DNA from 3 places in the Oryzihumus sp. JJN4-3R genome. Region 2 is predicted to be linked to each of the others. Evidence: riboswitches for the same ligand, from Rfam matches in the RefSeq annotation. Region 2 holds a riboswitch; each other region holds the start of a gene.
What was found. A riboswitch is a leader RNA that binds a small molecule or an ion and turns the genes downstream of it on or off. The one in region 2 is predicted to bind cyclic di-AMP.
Positions count from the first base shown of each region.

Region 1: it holds a riboswitch for cyclic di-AMP, as region 2 does, so the genes downstream of both, AC3ANM_RS17510 (C40 family peptidase) here and AC3ANM_RS14130 (C40 family peptidase) in region 2, are expected to answer to the same signal.
Region 3: it holds a riboswitch for cyclic di-AMP, as region 2 does, so the genes downstream of both, AC3ANM_RS12320 (C40 family peptidase) here and AC3ANM_RS14130 (C40 family peptidase) in region 2, are expected to answer to the same signal.

Region 1 is NZ_CM173229.1:3,676,510-3,682,418, reverse strand. It holds gene AC3ANM_RS17545 (DUF5987 family protein) at 1-83, opposite strand, end outside; gene AC3ANM_RS17540 (hypothetical protein) at 80-709, opposite strand; gene AC3ANM_RS17535 (ABC1 kinase family protein) at 1,200-2,870, shown strand; gene AC3ANM_RS17530 (hypothetical protein) at 2,912-3,586, shown strand; gene AC3ANM_RS17525 (copper resistance CopC family protein) at 3,671-4,264, shown strand; tRNA gene AC3ANM_RS17520 (tRNA-Lys) at 4,328-4,403, shown strand; tRNA gene AC3ANM_RS17515 (tRNA-Lys) at 4,551-4,626, shown strand; cyclic di-AMP (ydaO/yuaA leader) riboswitch at 4,927-5,081, shown strand; gene AC3ANM_RS17510 (C40 family peptidase) at 5,085-5,552, shown strand; gene AC3ANM_RS17505 (Hpt domain-containing protein) at 5,594-5,909, opposite strand, start outside.
Region 2 is NZ_CM173229.1:2,946,513-2,952,421, reverse strand. It holds gene AC3ANM_RS14135 (DsbA family oxidoreductase) at 1-592, opposite strand, end outside; gene AC3ANM_RS14130 (C40 family peptidase) at 683-1,396, opposite strand; cyclic di-AMP (ydaO/yuaA leader) riboswitch at 1,401-1,578, opposite strand; gene AC3ANM_RS14125 (iron-dependent transcriptional repressor DtxR) at 1,824-2,519, opposite strand; gene AC3ANM_RS14120 (cryptochrome/photolyase family protein) at 2,539-3,900, shown strand; gene AC3ANM_RS14115 (hypothetical protein) at 3,911-4,636, shown strand; gene AC3ANM_RS14110 (malonic semialdehyde reductase) at 4,729-5,382, shown strand; gene eda (bifunctional 4-hydroxy-2-oxoglutarate aldolase/2-dehydro-3-deoxy-phosphogluconate aldolase) at 5,738-5,909, opposite strand, start outside.
Region 3 is NZ_CM173229.1:2,602,677-2,608,585, forward strand. It holds gene AC3ANM_RS12295 (SRPBCC family protein) at 1-341, opposite strand, end outside; gene AC3ANM_RS12300 (hypothetical protein) at 347-1,369, opposite strand; gene AC3ANM_RS12305 (YtxH domain-containing protein) at 1,587-1,904, opposite strand; gene AC3ANM_RS12310 (DinB family protein) at 2,021-2,527, opposite strand; gene AC3ANM_RS12315 (class I SAM-dependent methyltransferase) at 2,670-3,443, shown strand; cyclic di-AMP (ydaO/yuaA leader) riboswitch at 3,587-3,768, shown strand; gene AC3ANM_RS12320 (C40 family peptidase) at 3,772-4,530, shown strand; gene AC3ANM_RS12325 (GNAT family N-acetyltransferase) at 4,738-5,331, shown strand; gene AC3ANM_RS12330 (nitroreductase family deazaflavin-dependent oxidoreductase) at 5,415-5,855, opposite strand; gene AC3ANM_RS12335 (DUF4760 domain-containing protein) at 5,896-5,909, opposite strand, start outside.

The DNA.
Region 1 (5,909 bases), 730 kb from region 2:
GCCGGGGCGGCGCCGGACTCGAGCACCACGACCGCGGCGAGCAGGCCCTGGATCAGCTGCCGCCGGCTCAGGCGCGTCGTCACGACGCCGTCCTCGGGCAGGCGAGCGTGGCCGGCGGAGGGGCGAGCGCCACCCCGCCGCCGCTGGGACCCCCGGCGTACTGCTGGAGGTAGTCCGCGAGCGCCGGCGAGACCGGGCGGACCGCCGCCACCGCGTCCGCGACCCCCGTGGGCCGCCCGTCCACGGCCAGGTTGCGCAGGCGGGCGGCGGCCGTGCCGTGCGTCCGGTCGAACCAGTAGGACCCGTCCCACGTCACGACGGCGGTGTCGGCCCGGTCGAGCTGGATGCTCCAGTGGTCGAGCTGCCAGTAGCGGCAGGCCTGCCCGGCGACGGCGAACCGCGTGGGCTCGGCGAGCAGGAACCGCGCCGCTCCCCCGTTGTCGACGGTGATGTCCCGCTTGGCGTACTCCACGCACAGCGGGTCACGGCCGGCGACCGACAGCGGCGGTGGCTCGCCCTCCCCGTAGCGCAGGAAGTGGCACTCGTCCGCGAAGGAGGGCGCGGCATACGGCTCCAGCGGCACCGGCCCGGAGGTGGGCGCGGGGGCCGAGTCGGCCGCCGGATCGGGTGCCGGGGCGGCCTGGGCCGGGGCCGCGAGCCCGAGCAGCGCGGCGACGACGGTGGTCAGCAACAGGGGGGACCGACGCATGACCGTCCAACGAGGCGGTGTGACCGGGGTTACGCGCCGGTAACCCTGTGCCGGGATGTGGGACGACCGATGTGGGACGACGCCTCCTCGCGATCGCCGCTCCCGAGCCCGTCGCCGCCTTGACCAAGTCCTGACAGTTCTTCACGATCCAGGCGGACAACGCGGGAGTAATTTGCGTCACACGTCCACGAGAGGAGAGGTTCATGGGCAAGTCCGTCCGACTCATCGTCGCAGCCCTGCTCGCCCTGGGAGGGCTCGCTGCCACGGTGACCCCAGCCAGCGCCACCATCAGGTGCGGGCCCTGCAACGGATGCTGCACAGCTGGCCGGTAACACCCACTCGCAGGGCGCGGCCGCCGGTCCCGGAGGCCGCGCCCTGCTGCGTCGCCCGCTGATCCGGGGGCGCAGCCAAGGCCTCCGCTCACCTCGGGCCGCCAGTGACTCGGCAGGTCACGCACATGAGACTTACCCGGACCCGGCAGGATGCGGGCATGACCTTCCCCTTCCGCCCGCAGCACGCCGCCCGCTACGCCGCGCTGGCGCGCCTGTTGGTCCGCTACGGCCGCTCCGACCTGGTCAAGGGCGTGGGCATGGACGAGTTCGTCGAGGCCACCGAGGCCGGCGACGAGGCCCAGGCCACCGCCGAGCAGCTGGCGGCGGACCTCGAGGCGATGGGCCCGACCTGGGTCAAGCTCGGCCAGCTCCTCTCCACGCGGGTCGACCTGCTGCCCGAGCCCTGGACCGATGCCCTGAGCCGGTTGCAGGACGACGTCGAGCCGATCCCGTTCAGCGAGGTGGAGCGGGTCATCACCGACGAGCTCGGCGTCTCGCTGCGGCACGGGTTCGCCTCCTTCGACGAGCGCCCCCTGGCCGCGGCCTCGCTCGGGCAGGTGCACCGGGCCGAGCTGCCCAGCGGCCGCCAGGTCGTCGTGAAGGTGCAGCGCCCGGGCGTGCGCGAGGTGGTGCGCGACGACATGGCCGCCCTGGGCGAGCTCGCGGAGTTCGCCGACGCCCACACCGAGCTCGGCCGCCGCTACGGCTTCAGCGAGCTGCTCGAGCAGTTCCGGCGATCCCTCGCGGGCGAGCTGGACTACCAGCGCGAGGCGGCGAACCTGAGCCGGATGGCGGAGCTGACGGCGCCGTTCCCGCACCTGGTGGTACCGGCCCCGGTGGGCGACTACACCAGCCGCAGCGTCCTGACGATGGACTTCGTCCCGGGTCGCAAGGTCACCGACATCGGCCCGCTCGGCCGGCTCGACCTGGACGGTCGGGGGCTGGTCGAGGAGCTGTTCCGGGCCTACCTGCAGATGATCCTCGTCGACGGGTTCCTCCACGCCGACCCCCACCCGGGCAACGTCCTGCTCACCCCGGACCACCGCCTCGCCCTGATCGACCTCGGCATGGTCGCCACGGTGCCGCCGCGGGTGCAGGACAAGCTGGTCAAGCTGCTGCTGGCCGTCAGCGACGGCAACGGCGACGACGCCGCCTCCGTCCTGGCCGCGATGGGCCGCAAGGACGAGCGCTTCGACGCCGCCGCGTTCACCGAGCACGTCTCCGAGCTGGTTACCCGCACCGTCGCCCGGGGCAGCGACCTCGAGGCCGGCGGCGTCCTCGTCGAGCTGAGCCGGCTGTCCGGCACCCACGGGCTGCGGCCGCCGCCGGAGATGGCGATGGTCGGCAAGGCGCTGCTCAACCTCGACCAGGTGACGCTGCACCTCGACCCGGACTTCGACCCCGCCTCCGCGATCCGGGACAGCGCGACCGAGATCCTCCAGAGCGGGATGAAGCCGTCGCTGAGCGGCGCCATGGCCGCGGCGATGGAGGCCCGCGACTTCGCCACGCAGTTCCCCGGGCGCGCCAACAAGGTCATGGACGCCCTCGCCGAGGGCAGCTTCACCGTCAAGGTCGACGCGATCGACGAGGTGCAGTTCCTCCACGTCATGCAGCGCCTCGCCAACCGGGTCACCGCCGGGGTCATCGTCGCGGCGCTCTTCGTCGGGGCGGCGCTGATGATGCTCGTGCCGACCCGGTCGCGGATCCTGGGCTACCCCTCGATCGCCATGGTCTGCTTCAGTCTCGCGGGCATCGCCGCGGCGGTGCTTCTCACCCTGATCCTGCTCACCGATCGACGTATCGCCCGCCGCTCCAAGGCGGACCGTTAGGCCGAACGGCGACCCCGCTCGCGTCTGCGAGCATGGAGGGGATGTATGCCGGTCCGCTGCGCCAGGTGCGCGCCCTCACCGTGGGTGGGGCGTGCGTGGGGCTGTCCCTGACGGGGCACGTGGTCGCCGGTGGTGGCGGGGGCGGGGGCGAGCACCTCGCCCCGGCCGGTCTGGCCGGCCTCGGCGCGCTGGCGACCGTGATGTGCCTCATCCTGGGCGCCGCGAGCCGGCGCCGGTGGACCTTCGGGCGTGCCGTCATCGCCCTGGGCCTGACCCAGGTGGTGCTGCACAGTGCCTTCACCTGGCTGCTCGGCGGCGGCCACGCCATGGCCGGGTCGGGCGCGGCCGACTCCGGCCTGACCGGGTCCGCCATGGCTGGCATGGGTGGGCCGGGCATGGCCACCGCGCCGGCCCCGGGGCCGCCGGGGCTGGCCATGACCCTCGGCCACACGGTCGCCGCCCTGCTGGTGGCGGCCCTGGTCGCCTGGATGGACGGCTCGCTGCACACCCGCTCGGCGCTCGAGGGAGCGCGAGGGGTGGCCGGGGCGGCCCTGGCCCCGTGGCGCCTGGCCCGCCGGACGGGCGACGCCCGCCTGCACCTGCCCCACTCCGCGGCTGCGGCGGCCAGCCGGGCCCGGTGGCCGCGACCGCGCATACTCACCGATCGTCTTGTCCTGCAGGGCCTTTCGCGACGAGGGCCACCGGCCGCGGCCTGACCTCGTCTCCCCTCCCGCTCCACCCGGGTCGGTGCACCGACCTCGTTCGGTCCCCACCCGGGCGCCCACGAAAGGCACCCCTGAATGTCCACCTCCCCCCGGCTGCGCTCCCTCCTGGGCGCAGCCGTGGCCACCCTCGTCGGGGGCGGCCTCCTGGTCGCCGGCGCTGCACCGGCCTCCGCCCACGCGACGCTCGTCTCGGTCTCCCCCCGCGACGGCGCGACGCTGACCAGCGCACCGCGCGAGGTCGAGCTCGTCTTCGACGAGCCCGTCTCGCAGCGCTTCACCTCCGTCGTCATCACCGGTCCGGACGGGGCCGACGTGACCGGGGGCCCGGCGCGCGTCCAGGGCAGCCACGTGTCCGCCCCGCTGACCCCGGGCCTGGGGTCCGGGGAGTACCGCGTCGCCTTCCGCGTGGTGAGCGACGACGGTCACCCGGTCCTCGGGCAGTCCCGCTTCACCCTGCGCCTGGCCGCGGAGCCGTCACCGACGACTGGCGGCGGCTCACCGGCAGCGTCACGGACGGCGGCCGCGACGGCGCCGGCCGGAGCCCCGACCTCGCTCGCGGGCGAGGGCGGCGAGCCCTGGCTGACGGCGCACCTTCCGGTCCTCTCCGGGGCGTTGCTGCTGCTCGTCGTGGGGGCCGGCGCGCTGCTCTGGGACCGTCGCCGGGGGTGACCCGACGGCGGCGGGACCCGGATTTCGTCGTTGGACCCACCTGCTGATAACTTCTTCCTCGTTGCGCCGTTAGCTCAATTGGCAGAGCAGCTGACTCTTAATCAGCGGGTTCGGGGTTCGAGTCCCTGACGGCGCACCAGGAACGACCAGGCGGCCTCCTCCTTCGGGACGGGGTCGCTTTGTCGTTGTGCGACAACGGCGTTCGCATCAGGCCCGGCGGCCGCGAGACCGCTGCTGACCTCACGTTTCGCCGTCGAGGCACAGTTCCTGATACCTTCCTCCCCGCGCGCCGTTAGCTCAATTGGCAGAGCAGCTGACTCTTAATCAGCGGGTTCGGGGTTCGAGTCCCTGACGGCGCACCAGACGACACACAGGCGGCCTCATCCTCCGGGACGGGGCCGCTTCTCGTTTTCGGGTACTCCCCCTTCGGCGCCGACCGGTGACTAGTCAACAGGTAGTCCTTTCGGGTCATTTGCCCCCGAGAGCGTCCGGTGCGTCCCATTCGTGCACTTACCGTCGAAGACGCCTCAGGGACCACGCCCAGCCAGGGAGCGTCCTGCCGGGACCGCGACGACGCTCTCCCGGGCCGAGGCCCAAGACCCCCACCAGAACGGGTGGGGCGGTCCGAGCGGTCGCCGAGTCCTGTCACCCGCCGGATAACACAGTCGAGTCCACTGCAGTCTGTGACAGGAGCGGAAGACCCAAGCACGACGAGACGCGACGCGTCTCTTGGGGTCAAGCCAGCCACGGCTGGCCGGGCAACTTTCGGCGCCCGAACCCGACAGGTCATCTTTCGCAGGCGGTTCCGAAGGAATCCCCCATGCTCCACCCTCGTCTCTCCCGCCTCGCCCTGTCCGCAGCCCTGTCCGTGATGCTCGCGGGCGCCGGCACGGTGGCCACCACCGTCATCGGCACCCCGGAGTCCGCCTCAGCCGCGACGCTCGCGTACCGCGCCGAGCAGCAGGCCGCCTCCCGCAAGGGCGCCCCCTACGTCTGGGGCGCCGCCGGTCCACGCAAGTTCGACTGCTCGGGCCTGACCATGTGGTCCTACGCCCGCGTCGGCAAGCGCCTTCCGCGCACCACCACCCAGCAGTACCGCGCCGCCCTGCACGTCAGCCGCTCGCAGGCCCGCGTCGGCGACCTGGTCTTCTTCCACAACAGGAGCGGGATCTACCACGTGGCCATCTACGCCGGCCGCAACATGATCTGGCACGCCCCCAAGCCCGGTCGGCGGGTCAGCCTCGTGCCGATCTGGACCAGCTCGGTCTACTTCGGCCGCGTCCGCTGAGGCGAGCACCCGGCATACCCACCACGGGTATGCCGGGCGGCTCAGCCCGTGGTCAGCTCAGTACGCAGGAGCGCGACCAGCGACTGCGCCTCCGGCGCACGCTCGGGACCCGGCCCGGGTGGGGCGAACAGGCGCTCCAGCTCCCGGGCACGCTCCGACGCGACGGGCAGGCCGAAGGTGCCGGCGGACCCGGCGATCTTGTGCGCCTGGAACGCCGCCCGCTCCCGCTGGGCCTCCTGCAGGGCGCCCTCGACGAGGGCCTCGACGGCCGTCTCGATCTCGGGCAGCTTGGCCAGGTTGTTGGCCTGCGCACGGCGCTTGAGGTCCTCCCAGCCGGACCCCAGCCCGGTGGCCTCC
Region 2 (5,909 bases):
CGAGATCGCGCGCCTCGGCCTCGTCGGAGCGGACGTCCTTGGCGAAGTCGTCCGAGGCCAGCACGGCGGCCAGGACGTGCTCGTCGAGGCCGGCCTCGGCCCCAAGCCGCTGCAGCGTCGCGACGTCGTCCAGCGCCTTGCCCTCGGCGAAGTGGGCGGCGAAGAGCCGCTCCTTGACCGCCGACTGCAGGGCCGGCCCGCCCTGGGCCATGCCGAGGTGGACCATCCGGTGGGCGTCGAAGGAGCTGGTCCAGATCGCCTTGTCGAAGTCGAGGCGCAGGCCGTCGGCGGCAGCAGCCCGGGCGACCCGGGCGCTCATGGCGCGGCCCGCCTCGGGCCCGCCGCCATACCGCTGCCCGAGGTAGTCGTAGACGCTCACGCCGGCCCCGACCGGGGTGCGGGGGTCCAGCTCGTAGGAGCGGTAGCGGACCTCCACCAGGGCCGGGCGCTCGAAGCCGGCGATGGCCTGCTCGAGCCGGCGCTTGGCGATGTAGCACCAGGGACACACGACGTCGGACCAGACCTCGAGGACGATGCCCGGCGACCGGTCCGTCGCCGAGGGCGTGGCGGCTTCGGTGCTGACGGTGCTCATGACCCCAGTGTCGCAAAGACGCGGCAACGCCGCAGGCCCTGACTCCCGGGAAGGAGCAGGGCCTGCGGCGTCAGAGCCTGGCAGCCTCGATCAGCTGAAGCGGCCGTAGGAGATGTTGGGGTCGTTCCAGATCGGACGCTTCCCGACGACGGAGCCGCTGTGCGGGGAGTCCCACATCATGCCGCCACCGGCGTAGATGCCGACGTGGTGGGCGGGAGCGCCGAAGAAGACCAGGTCGCCCGGCTGCGGGTTGGTCACGCGGGTGGCAGCCACACGCTGCTGCTCGGCCGTGCGCGGCAGCGAGATGCCGATCTTGTTGAAGACGTACTGGGTGAAGCCCGAGCAGTCGAAGCCCGCGGGAGTGGTGCCGCCCCAGAGGTAGGGCGTCCCGGCGTACATCGACGCGATGCCCAGGACGCCGGCGGCCGGCGAAGGCATGTTGATCGCGACGCGCTCGGTGCTGCGGCTGACCGTCTCGACGGCGCGGTGCACCGGGGCGGCCTTCGGGGCGACGGCGTCGAAGCCGACCTCACCGAAGGACGGCGCGACGGGCGCGGCGGCGGTGCTCGGCGCGGAGACGGCGACCGTGCCGGGGGCGTTGGTCGGCGTCGCGGCCTCGGGGTTGTGGGTGGCCGGCGCAGCCGATGCAGGCATGCTGAACGAGGCCACGAGACCACCGGAGACCGCGAGGACCGCGGACGCCTTGGCGGCGGGCTGGCCGGAACGGCCAAGAGCAGACGTCAGGGCATTGGTGGTCGTCTGGCGACCTGCGGCGCGGTGGCGCCCGGCATGGTGCTTCGACACGATGAGCAGACCTCTCCAGTGCCTACGAGGTGAGCTGTCGGGTTCGGGTGGGAGGTATGCACCCGGCCCTGAGGCAGCCAGCCGACCTGGGTCGGTAGCCGCCTGAGGGCTTCACCCCAAGGAGCGTCTCTCGACGCCCCGCAATTGGGTCCCCCGCTCCTGCCATGCGGTTGTGTTCACTGTCCCGGGCGTGACGGCAGGATTAGGCAAGCCACATCGGGAGCTCCCTCCAGGGGGAGAGGAAGCCCTGTCACCGTACACAGACCAAAGGCCCTTGTCACATCGAGGTCACGGGTGTTTCGTGGTTCGTTCCGGCCATCTCCCGTCCGCCCCGCCCGGGCACGACGAATCGCCGCAGATCAGGGCACATCGGACACCCCGAACCGCCACCGAACGGGACGGACCGGACAGGCCTGGTGGGGGCGACTCAGACCGGGGCGGCGAACACGTGGGCCGCGGTGCTCTCCGGCAAGGACACGCCGGCCGCCTCCTCCGCGCCGTCGCGGACGACGATGACCCGCCCCGCCTCGCGGCGGATGCGGACCCGCTTGCCGGGCAGGAGGCCGGCGACGGTCAGCAGGCTCAGCGCCTCGTGGTCGACCTGCACCGGCTCCCCGATCCGGCGCACCGTGACGACGCTCGGCTCGTCGCCGGCGAGCGCCGCGAGGCTGCTGACCCCGAGGCGGAAGTCCTCCCCGGCCTCCTCACCGAGCTCGTCCAGGCCGGGGATCGGGTTGCCGTAGGGGGACTCGCGGTGCTCCCCGATGAGCTGGAGGATCTTGCGCTCGACCCGCTCGCTCATCACGTGCTCCCAGCGGCAGGCCTCGTCATGGACGTACTCCCACTCCAGGCCGATCACGTCGACGAGCAGCCGCTCGGCGAGGCGGTGCTTGCGCATCACCCGGGTGGCGAGGCGCCGCCCCTCCTCGGAGAGCTCGAGGTGACGGTCACCGGCCAGGGACACCAGCCCGTCGCGCTCCATGCGGGCGATGGTCTGGCTCACGGTCGGGCCGGAGTGACCGAGCCGCTCCGCGATGCGGGCACGCAGCGGCGGGATGCCCTCCTCCTCCAGCTCGTAGATCGTCCGGAGGTACATCTCGGTGGTGTCGATCAGGTCGGTCACAGCGCATAGCCTCTCATTCGTGCCCGACACCGTGCTCTGGCTTCGCCGCGACCTGCGCCTCACCGACCTGCCCGCACTGGGGTCGGCCCACCAGGCCGCCGGCGGCGGGGCGGTCCTGCCGCTGTTCGTCCTCGACCCGAGGCTCTGGGACGGGGCCGGCCCCGCCCGTCGCGCGTGGCTGCACGCCTCCCTGCGCGCCCTGCACGCCCGGTATGGCGGTGCGCTCGTCGTGCGCGTCGGTGACCCCGCGCAGGTGGTCCCCGCGGTGACCCGCGAGCTGGGGGCCGGCTCCGTCCACGTGAGCGCCGAGTCGACGCCGTTCGGCCGGCGCCGGGACGAGGCCGTGCGCCGGGCCCTGGCCGACCTGGACTGCCCGCTCGAGGCGACCGGCACGGCATACGCGGTGGGACCGGGCACCATCACGACCGGCGGGGGCACGCCCTACCAGGTCTTCACACCCTTCTCACGCGCGTGGCGCGCGCACGGCTGGCCGCAGCCCGCCCCGGTGCCCAGTGGGCTCCGCTGGGTGCGCCGGGTCGACTGCCAGGACCTCCCGGAGGTCACCGGCGAGGTGCCCGAGCTGCCGGCGGCCGGCGAGGAGGCCGCCCTGGAGCGCTGGCACGCGTTCCTCGACGACGGCCTGGCCGACTACGCCGAGACCCGCGACCGGCCGGACCTGACCGGCACGTCGATGATGTCGGCCCACCTGAAGTTCGGCGAGATCCACCCGCGCACGATGCTCGCCGACATCGCGGCCCACCCCGACCACCGCAGGAAGGGTCCGCAGACCTTCGTCACCGAGCTGGCGTGGCGGGAGTTCTACGCCGACGTGCTCTGGCACCGCCCCGACTCGGCGTGGGCCGACCTGAAGCCGGCCCTGAAGGGCATGGACTACGACGACCCGGGCGAGGGCTTCGAGGCGTGGAAGGCCGGGCTCACCGGCTACCCCGTGGTCGACGCCGGGATGCGCCAGCTGCTGGCCGAGGGCTGGATGCACAACCGGGTGCGGATGATCGTGGCCAGCTTCCTCGTCAAGGACCTGCACGTGTGGTGGCCGCACGGCGCCCGCCACTTCATGGAGCACCTGCGCGACGGCGACATCGCCTCCAACTCCCACGGGTGGCAGTGGGCCGCCGGGACCGGCACCGACGCCTCGCCCTTCTTCCGGGTCTTCAACCCCGTCACCCAGGGGAAGAAGTTCGATCCCGACGGCGACTACGTGCGCCGCTACGTCCCCGAGCTGGCACACGTCCGGGGCGGCGCGGTGCACGAGCCGTGGAAGGCGGACGGCGCCTACGACCAGGGCTACCCCGAGCCGATCCTCGACCACGCCGAGGCGCGCGAGGAGGCCCTGCGCCGCTACGAGGCAGCCAAGGGCTAGCGTGCGGCCCGTGAGCGAGTCCTTCGTCGTCCCCGCCCGCTTCTGCGGCCCGCCGCAGTCCGGCAACGGCGGGTGGGTCAGCGGCCACCTCGCCGGGCTCGTGGAGACCGAGGAGGGCCAGGGCCGCGGCGCGGTGACGGTGCGCCTGCGGACGCCCCCTCCGCTGGACGCCGAGATGGACGTGACGCGGGCCGATGACGGCACCGTCGAGCTCTGGGACGGCCAGACCCTGGTGGCCCAGGCCATCTCGGCCGAGCCGCTCGGCGCCGCCGGGACGCCGGCGCCGGTCTCCTTCGCGGCTGCAGAGGCAGCCGGACCGGGCTACGAAGGACTGGCCGAGCACCCCTTCCCGACCTGCTTCACCTGCGGCACCGACCGCGACCCCGACGACGCCCTGTGCCTGCACACCGGGGCCCTGCCGGGCCAGGAGACGCTGCGGGCCGCCGCCTGGCGCCCGCACGAGGTGACGCACGAGATCGTGTGGGCGGCGCTGGACTGCCCCGGCGCCTGGGCCTCCGGCATCGCCGGCCGCGCGATGGTGCTGGGCACGATGACGGCGCAGGTCCACGCCCTGCCGCAGGTCGGCGACGAGTGCGTCGTCATGGCGTGGCCGCGGGGGCAGGAGGGCCGCAAGTTCCTCTCCGGGACCGCCCTGTATGCCGCCGACGGCCGCCTCCTCGCCCAGGCCGAGGCTGTCTGGATCGCCGTCGACCCCGCCTCGGTCCGCCCCGCCTGAGCTCGAGACCGAAGCGCCGGACGTGGCGCAGACCACACAAACCGGACAGCTAGTCTGGAAATACCGGGAAGTCGTTTACCGTTCAACTATTCATGACGACCTACCCCGAGACCCAGACCGGCGCCATCGACGAGTTCGAGGCGGAGTTCGCCGACCAGCTGGTCCTCTCCCCCGAGGCGCAGGACCTCCTCTTCCGTGAGGCCCGCACCGCCAACACGTTCACCGACGAGCCCGTCACCGACGAGCAGGTCCGCGCGATCTACGAGCTCGCCAAGTGGGCGCCGACGTCGATGAACAACCAGCCGCTGCGTGTCGTCCTGGTCCGCAGCGACGAGGCCCGGGCCAAGCTCGTCGGGCTCATGGCCGACGGCAACAAGCCCAAGACCGAGGCCGCCCCGCTGGTCGCGATCCTCGCCGCCGACAACGAGTTCCACGAGGAGCTCCCCAAGGTCTTCCCGCACTTCCCCGCCGCCAGGGACATGTTCGCGGCCAACGAGGAGATGCGCGTCCGCACCGCCGAGCTCAACGCCACCCTGCAGATCGCCTACTTCATCCTCGGGGTCCGGGCGGCCGGCCTGGCCGCTGGCCCGATGACCGGCTTCGACGCCGACGCGGTCACGAAGGAGTTCTTCCCCGACGGCGAGCACCGCGCCCTGGCCGTGGTGAACATCGGCAAGCCCGGCCCCGACGCGTGGTTCCCGCGCAGCCCGCGCCTGGACTTCGACGAGGTCGTCACCACCGTCTGACCGGCTCCTCGACCCACTCCCCGACCCCGGCAGGCCTTGGCGCAATAAGGCATTGCGCCGCGCCGGAGAGCGACCTACCGTCGTGGGCACACGAGAAGGGAGGTGGTCCGAGAAGTGATTTCACAACGGACGCGTGAGGTGGCTGAGCGTTAAGCCCAGCCCGTTCCCTGGCCCCCTCGGGTGTGCCAGTCGTGGACGGCAGGGGTGACCGCAATTCACAGCAGTCACCGCAGCCCGTGAGGATGCGCGACTCGTCCATCGCGCCCCGGACCGCAAGGACCGGAGCTCACGGGCTGTTCCATGCCGCGACCCGGCCTGCTCCTCGCAGGCCGGGTCGTGGTGTGTCCGGGGGCGCTCAGCGCGGCAGGGTCGACGCCTCGCGCGCGAGGTCCTCGATGCGGACCCAGTCCCCGGCCGCCACGGCGTCCTTCGGCGTGAGCCACGAGCCGCCGACGCAGCCCACGTTGGGCAGCGCGAGGTAGTCCGCAGCGTTGCCCGGCGTCACCCCGCCGGTCGGGCAGAAGCGC
Region 3 (5,909 bases), 340 kb from region 2:
TTGGTGCCCTTGCCGCCGCCACCACCTCCGCCGCCGGTGAAGGCCTCCTTGGCCTTGTCGACCATGCCCTTGGCGCCGCCCTTGAGGGCGCCCATCACCGGGGAGTCGCCCTTCGCAGCGGCCTTGGCCCCCTCCTTGACGGCCCGGCTCCTCACGCCGCCGCCCTCGGTGAAGTCGGTCAGCCGGTCGGTGAGGTCGCCGATCCGGTCCTCCGCGGAGGACACGGCCTTGCTGCCGATCGCCTTGACCATGCCCCCGAGCTCGTCGGAGAACCGGTCGATCGGCAGCTTGGAGAGCAGGCCGCCGCCGTTGTCCTGGGCCTTCGTGTCCTGGTCCGCCACCGCGCTCACCTACCCGACCGGCTCGAGCGCGAGGACGCACTGGAGGAGGCCTTGCGGGCCGCGGTCTTGCCGGTGCTGCGCCCGCCGGACGTGGCCTTCTTCGCCGTCTTCTTGGCCGTGCCGGCGCTCGAGGACGCCTTCTTGGCGGCCGCCTTCTTCGCCGGACCGGTCGCCTTGCTTGCCGCCTTCCTGGCGGGGGCCGAAGACGGGGCGGTCTTTGCCGCGGTCTTCTTCGTGGCTGCGGTCTTCTTGGCGGCGGCCTTCTTCGCCGGGCCAGTGGCCTTCTTCGCGGGCGCCGCAGCCCTCTTCGCCGGAGGTGCCGCCTTCTTCGCCGGGCCGGTGGCCTTCTTTGCCGGAGCTGCCGCCTTCTTCGCCGGAGCTGCCGCCTTCTCGGCGGAGCGACGCACGGTGTCGCTGCCCTGCCTGCGGGCGGCGCGGGTCTCGCGCTGGGCGCGGCGGGTGCCGCGACCCAGGCGGAGCCGGCGCCGGCCGGAGACCTCGGGCTGCTCCTCCTCGCCCTCGGGCTCCTCCTCCGGCTCTTCCTCCTCGGGCTCCTCGGCTTCCTCGCCGAGGTCCTCGGCCTCCGGCTCTTCCTCCTCCGGCTCCTCGCCTTCCTCCTCGGGCTCCTCGGCTTCCTCCTCGAGGTCCTCGGGCTCCTCGTACTCCTCCTCGCCCTCGTACTCCTCCTCTTCCTCCTCCGGCTCCTCCAGAGCCTCGGCCAGCGCCAGCAGGCCGTCGGTGCGGTCGCGCATCCGGTCGCTGAGGGAGTTGAGCTGGTGGGAGGCCGCGGCCACCGCGGCACCCTTGGCGGCCTCGAGCAGCTTCCCGCGGACCTGCTCGGTCAGGCGGGCGAGCTCCGGGTTGGCCTTGGCGAGCTCGGACCCCCGTTTCAGCAGCTCGGTGGGGTTGGTGTCGAGCTTCTTGCCCGCCAGCAGGCCGGCGACGGTGATCGCCAGCTTCATCTTCTTCGTCCGGCCGAGCAGGTACCCGCCCGCCAGTGCTGCCGTGGTCTTTGCTGCAGTGTTCACATCGCCTCCCAGGACGGACCGAGGCCCCCTGCGGGCTCCCGGAGCGGTGACGCCGCATGGGTCGTGGGGCCGGTCGACGGCCGGAGCCACGAACTCAAGGTGACCTAGGTTCTCGGCCCTGCAACGGCGGCGCCTCGTCCGAATGGCGCAGGCAGGACAGACGCGCCGGAGCCCCGGCCGCCGTCAGGCGGGCCGGGGCTCCGGGAAGGGGAGTCGGTCAGGCGGAGCGGTGCGCCCCACCCGTGGCTCCGGGGGCGGAACGCAGGTCCAGCGGGGCGTCGGGCTCCTCGTTGCTGCCCAGCTTCTCGCTGACGACCGCCGTGACCTTCGCTGTCGCCTCACTCAGCTTCTGCTGCACGTCCGGGGCCTTCTCCCGGGCGATCTCCTGGGCGTGACCGACCTGCTCCTGCACCTTCGGGTGCTGCCAGAGCTCCTGGCCCTTCGCCTTGAGCGACTCATAGCGCTGGCGCCCGGCCTTGGCGCCGAGCACGTATCCGACTGCTGCACCGACGAGCAGCGCTGCCTTGGCCTTCATGGGGGTTCCTCCCTGTCGTCGTACCCCCCACCGTGCCCGATCGAGCGCGATGCAAACACCTTGGGTCCGGAGGGTGGGCGCCGCGCGACCGCGCCACGGCGGTTGGCGACGCACCTTCAGGCCGGTCGGTGGTCCCCGGTCGCGCCGTCGATGAGCTCGCGCACGATGTCCAGGTGGCCGGCGTGGCGGGCGGTCTCCTCGACCATGTGCACCAGCACCCACCGCAGCGACACGGTCTCGCCGGACCACGCGGTCCCGGTGGCCTCCACGTCGAGCTCGGTGATCACGGCGTCGGCCGCCGCCCGGGCCCGCCGGTAGTAGTCGACGATGTCGGCGGTCGACTCCTGCTCGCTGACCCGCATGTCGGACTCGGGGTCCTCGTCGAGCCGGATCGACGGCAGCAGCTCGGCCGGCCGGCCGAAGGTCTCGCAGAACCAGCCGTACTCCACGGCCGCGAGGTGCTTGACCAGGCCGAGCAGGGAGGTGCCGGACGGGGCCATCGGTCGGCACAGCTGCTCGTGGTCGAGCCCCTCGAGCTTCCACAGCACCGCGTCGCGGTGCCGGTCGAGGCTGGTGCGAAGGGTGTCCTTCTCGCCGCCGGTGAGCGGCCCGGGTCGGGTCATGGTCCGGACGCTAGCGCCGGCCGCCGACACGGACCATCGGCGCTCGGGGTGCCCGTGGCGCGCTCCCGCGCATACCGGCTTTGTATGCCGTGGGGTTGCGTCCGTTTTGCACCGTTCCCCCGAGGGTGGCACGGTCCTGCCCATGACGCGTCTGGACTCGGTGCCCATGTTCGACGAGCTCGCCGAGGACTACGACCAGGTGCTGCCGATGTTCTCCCGCTTCGGCGAGCAGGTGCTCGAGCTGATCGACGACGCCGAGGGCGCCGAGCTGCTCGACGTGGGGGCGGGGCGTGGCGCCGTCGCGCTGGCCGCCGCCTCCCGGGGCTGGCACGTCGTCGCGGTCGACGCCTCGACCGGCATGGTCGACCGGCTGCGCAAGGCCGACCCCGAGATGGAGGTGCGGCTCATGGACGCCCATGCGCTCGCGCTGCCCGACGACAGCGTCGACGTGGCCGTGGCCGCGTTCCTGCTGCACTGCGTCGACGATCCCGCCCAGGTGCTCGCCGAGATGGCGCGGGTGGTGCGCCCTGGGGGGCAGGTGGTCGTCACCGTGCCCGGGCCGGTCGACGACGGCGGCCGGTGGTCCCGGTTCTACGAGGTCGCGCGGGACTTCCACCCGGCGCGCGGGGCCGTCCAGGTGGCCCGGCCGATCGACGTGGATGCGCTGGTGGGCGCCTCCGGCCTGGTCGACCCGTGGGTGGGCAGCCTGGAGGTGCGCCTGCCGGTCCCCTCGCCGCGGGTCATGTGGGAGTTCCAGATGTCGCACGGGTTCGTCGGGTGGTTCCGGTCGCTGGCCGCCGCCGACCAGTCCGAGCTCGAGCGGCGGTGCCTGGACGAGCTGTGGCGCATGTACGACGAGGGCGGCATCGAGCTGCACCGGGGCGCCGACGTGCACATCGCGCGAGTGCCACGCTGACGCCCAGCGCTAGGGACCTTGGTCATTGGTGTGCCCATTCGTGACCTCGGCGTGACAATTCACTGGGCGGTTCGATACGGTTTGCGCGCTCTTTGACCCCCTGCAAGGAGCCCTCTCGCCGGCCCGCCGAATCCTGCCACCGGTGCGAGGCACCCCTGTAAACCCGTACGGCAGGAGCGGGGGACCCACCTTCCGGGGTGCCTCGGCACTCCTTGGGGTGAAGTCCGTGCCCGCCGCTGGCCTCGTCATCGGCAGACCCGGACCGGGTGATCTCTCTCCCACCCGAACCCGACAGCTCACCTCGCAGGCGTCCGGAGGTGTGTTCGTCGTGTCCCAGCCCCATTCCGGGCGCCATCGCGCCCAGTCCTCTCCCAGCAACCCCGTCTCCGCCGTGCTCGGCCAGAACGCCGGCCGCGCGTCGGCCGTCCTGGCCGTTTCCGGCGGCATCGTCGCCTCGCTCGCTGTGCCCGCCTCGGCGGCACAGACCACCGCGCAGGCGCCGGTGATCGAGCCGTCCGCGGCGCCCAGCACCGTCGCGGTCGCCGCGCCGGCCACGGCACCGTCGGTCGTCACCCCGAGCTTCGGGGAGGTGGGCTTCAAGAGCATCGCGCCGAAGCCCGTCGTCGCCCCGAAGCCGAAGCCCGCTCCGGCGCCCGCTCCGGCCCCCGTCAACGCGGCTCCGGTCCAGCGGGCGTCGACCCCGACGATCAGCCGGTCCACCACCCGTCCCGCCCTGTCGGTCAGCGTCCCCGCGCCGGCCACCAGCGTCCTCGCCGTCGCGGCGCAGTACGCCGGTGTGCCGTACGTGTGGGGCGGCACGACGCCCTCGGGCTTCGACTGCTCCGGCTTCACGCAGTACGTCTTCAACAAGATCGGTGTCTCGCTGCCGCGGACCGCCGAGGAGCAGCGGCTGGCGGTGACCCGGGTCAGCACCCCGCAGCCCGGTGACCTGGTCTTCTTCGGCTCCCCGGCCTACCACGTCGGCATCTACGCCGGCGGCGGCATGATGTGGGACGCCCCGCACTCCGGTGCGGTCGTCTCCAAGCGCGCCATCTGGACCACGGCGGTGACCTACGGTCGCCCCTGACCCTTGATGCGCTGAACGGCCCGGATCCGCTTCCCCTGCAGTCGGATTCGGGCCGTTCGCCGTCCCGGGACGCAAAAGCCCCGGTATGCCGTGGGGTCGCCGCCGTAGTCTCCGGCCCATGCGTGCTGTCGTCCTCCGCTCCCGCGGAGCGCCCGAGGTCCTCACCGTGGTCGGCCGGGTGTTCCGTGTCCCCGGTCAGGTGGGCCCGTGAGCCAGGTCCGGCTGGCCACCGCGGCCGACGTCCCGGCGCTGGCGGGGCTGCTCGCCGAGGCGCTCGACGGCTACGTCTGGACGGACTGGGCCTTCCCTCGGGCAGGGCGGTCGCAGCGGCTGCGCGACTCCTTCGCGCTGTACCTCGGCGCCACGGTCAGCCACCTCGGCCAGGTGTGGATGGCTGTGGACGGCACCAGCGCCGCGGCCTGGCTGGCTCCCGGGTGCCCCGAGCTGCCCGAGGAGCTGGCCCGGGGGCTCTCGGAGGATGCTCCGCGCCTGCTCGGCGAACGGGCTGTTCTGGTGGCCGCCGCCGACGAGGCGGTCGCTGCGCGCCACGCCGACGAGCCGCGGTGGTACCTCGCGACCGTGGGGACGGCGCCGGGCGCGCGGGGGCGCGGGCTCGGGTCGGCCGTGCTCACGCCGGTGTTGCAGCGCTGCGACCGCGACGGCACGGCGGCGGCGCTGGAGACCTCGACCGAGGACAACGTGCGCTTCTACGAGCAGCACGGCTTCGTCACCACCGCCGAGGTCGACCCGCCGGGTGGCGCGCCCCACGTCTGGGTGATGCGCCGCGCCCCGCGCCCCTGAGCGCGCCTCCACCCGGCCCTCCCCCGGACATACCGGCAGGGGGACGTATGCCGTGCCGCCGCCTCGGGCGGTGGCAGCCGAGGTCAGCTGCTGACCGGCTCCAGGACGAAGACGGGGATCTCGCGGTCGGTGCGCCGCTGGTAGTCGGCGTAGTCCGGGAAGGCGGCGACGGCGCGCTCCCACCAAGCGGCCTTCTCCTCGCCTGTCACCTCGCGGGCCTTCATGTCCTGCTTGACCGGGCCGTCCTGCAGCTCGACGACCGGGTTGGCCAGCATGTTGAAGTACCAGACGGGGTGCTTCGGGGCGCCACCGAGCGAGGCCACGGCGGCGTAGGCGCCGTCGTGCTCGACCCGCATCAGCGGGATCTTGCGCAGCTTGCCCGACTTGGCGCCGAGCGTGCTCAGGATGACGACGGGCATGCCGCGCAGGGTCGTGCCCTCGGTCCCGCCGGAGCCCTCGTAGAGCTCGACCTGGTCGCGGACCCACTGCTCGGGGCTGGGCTGGTACTCACCGGAAAGAGGCATACCCTGACAACACGGCATACCGGCTGTTTATGTCTCCGGCTCAGTCCTGCTGCT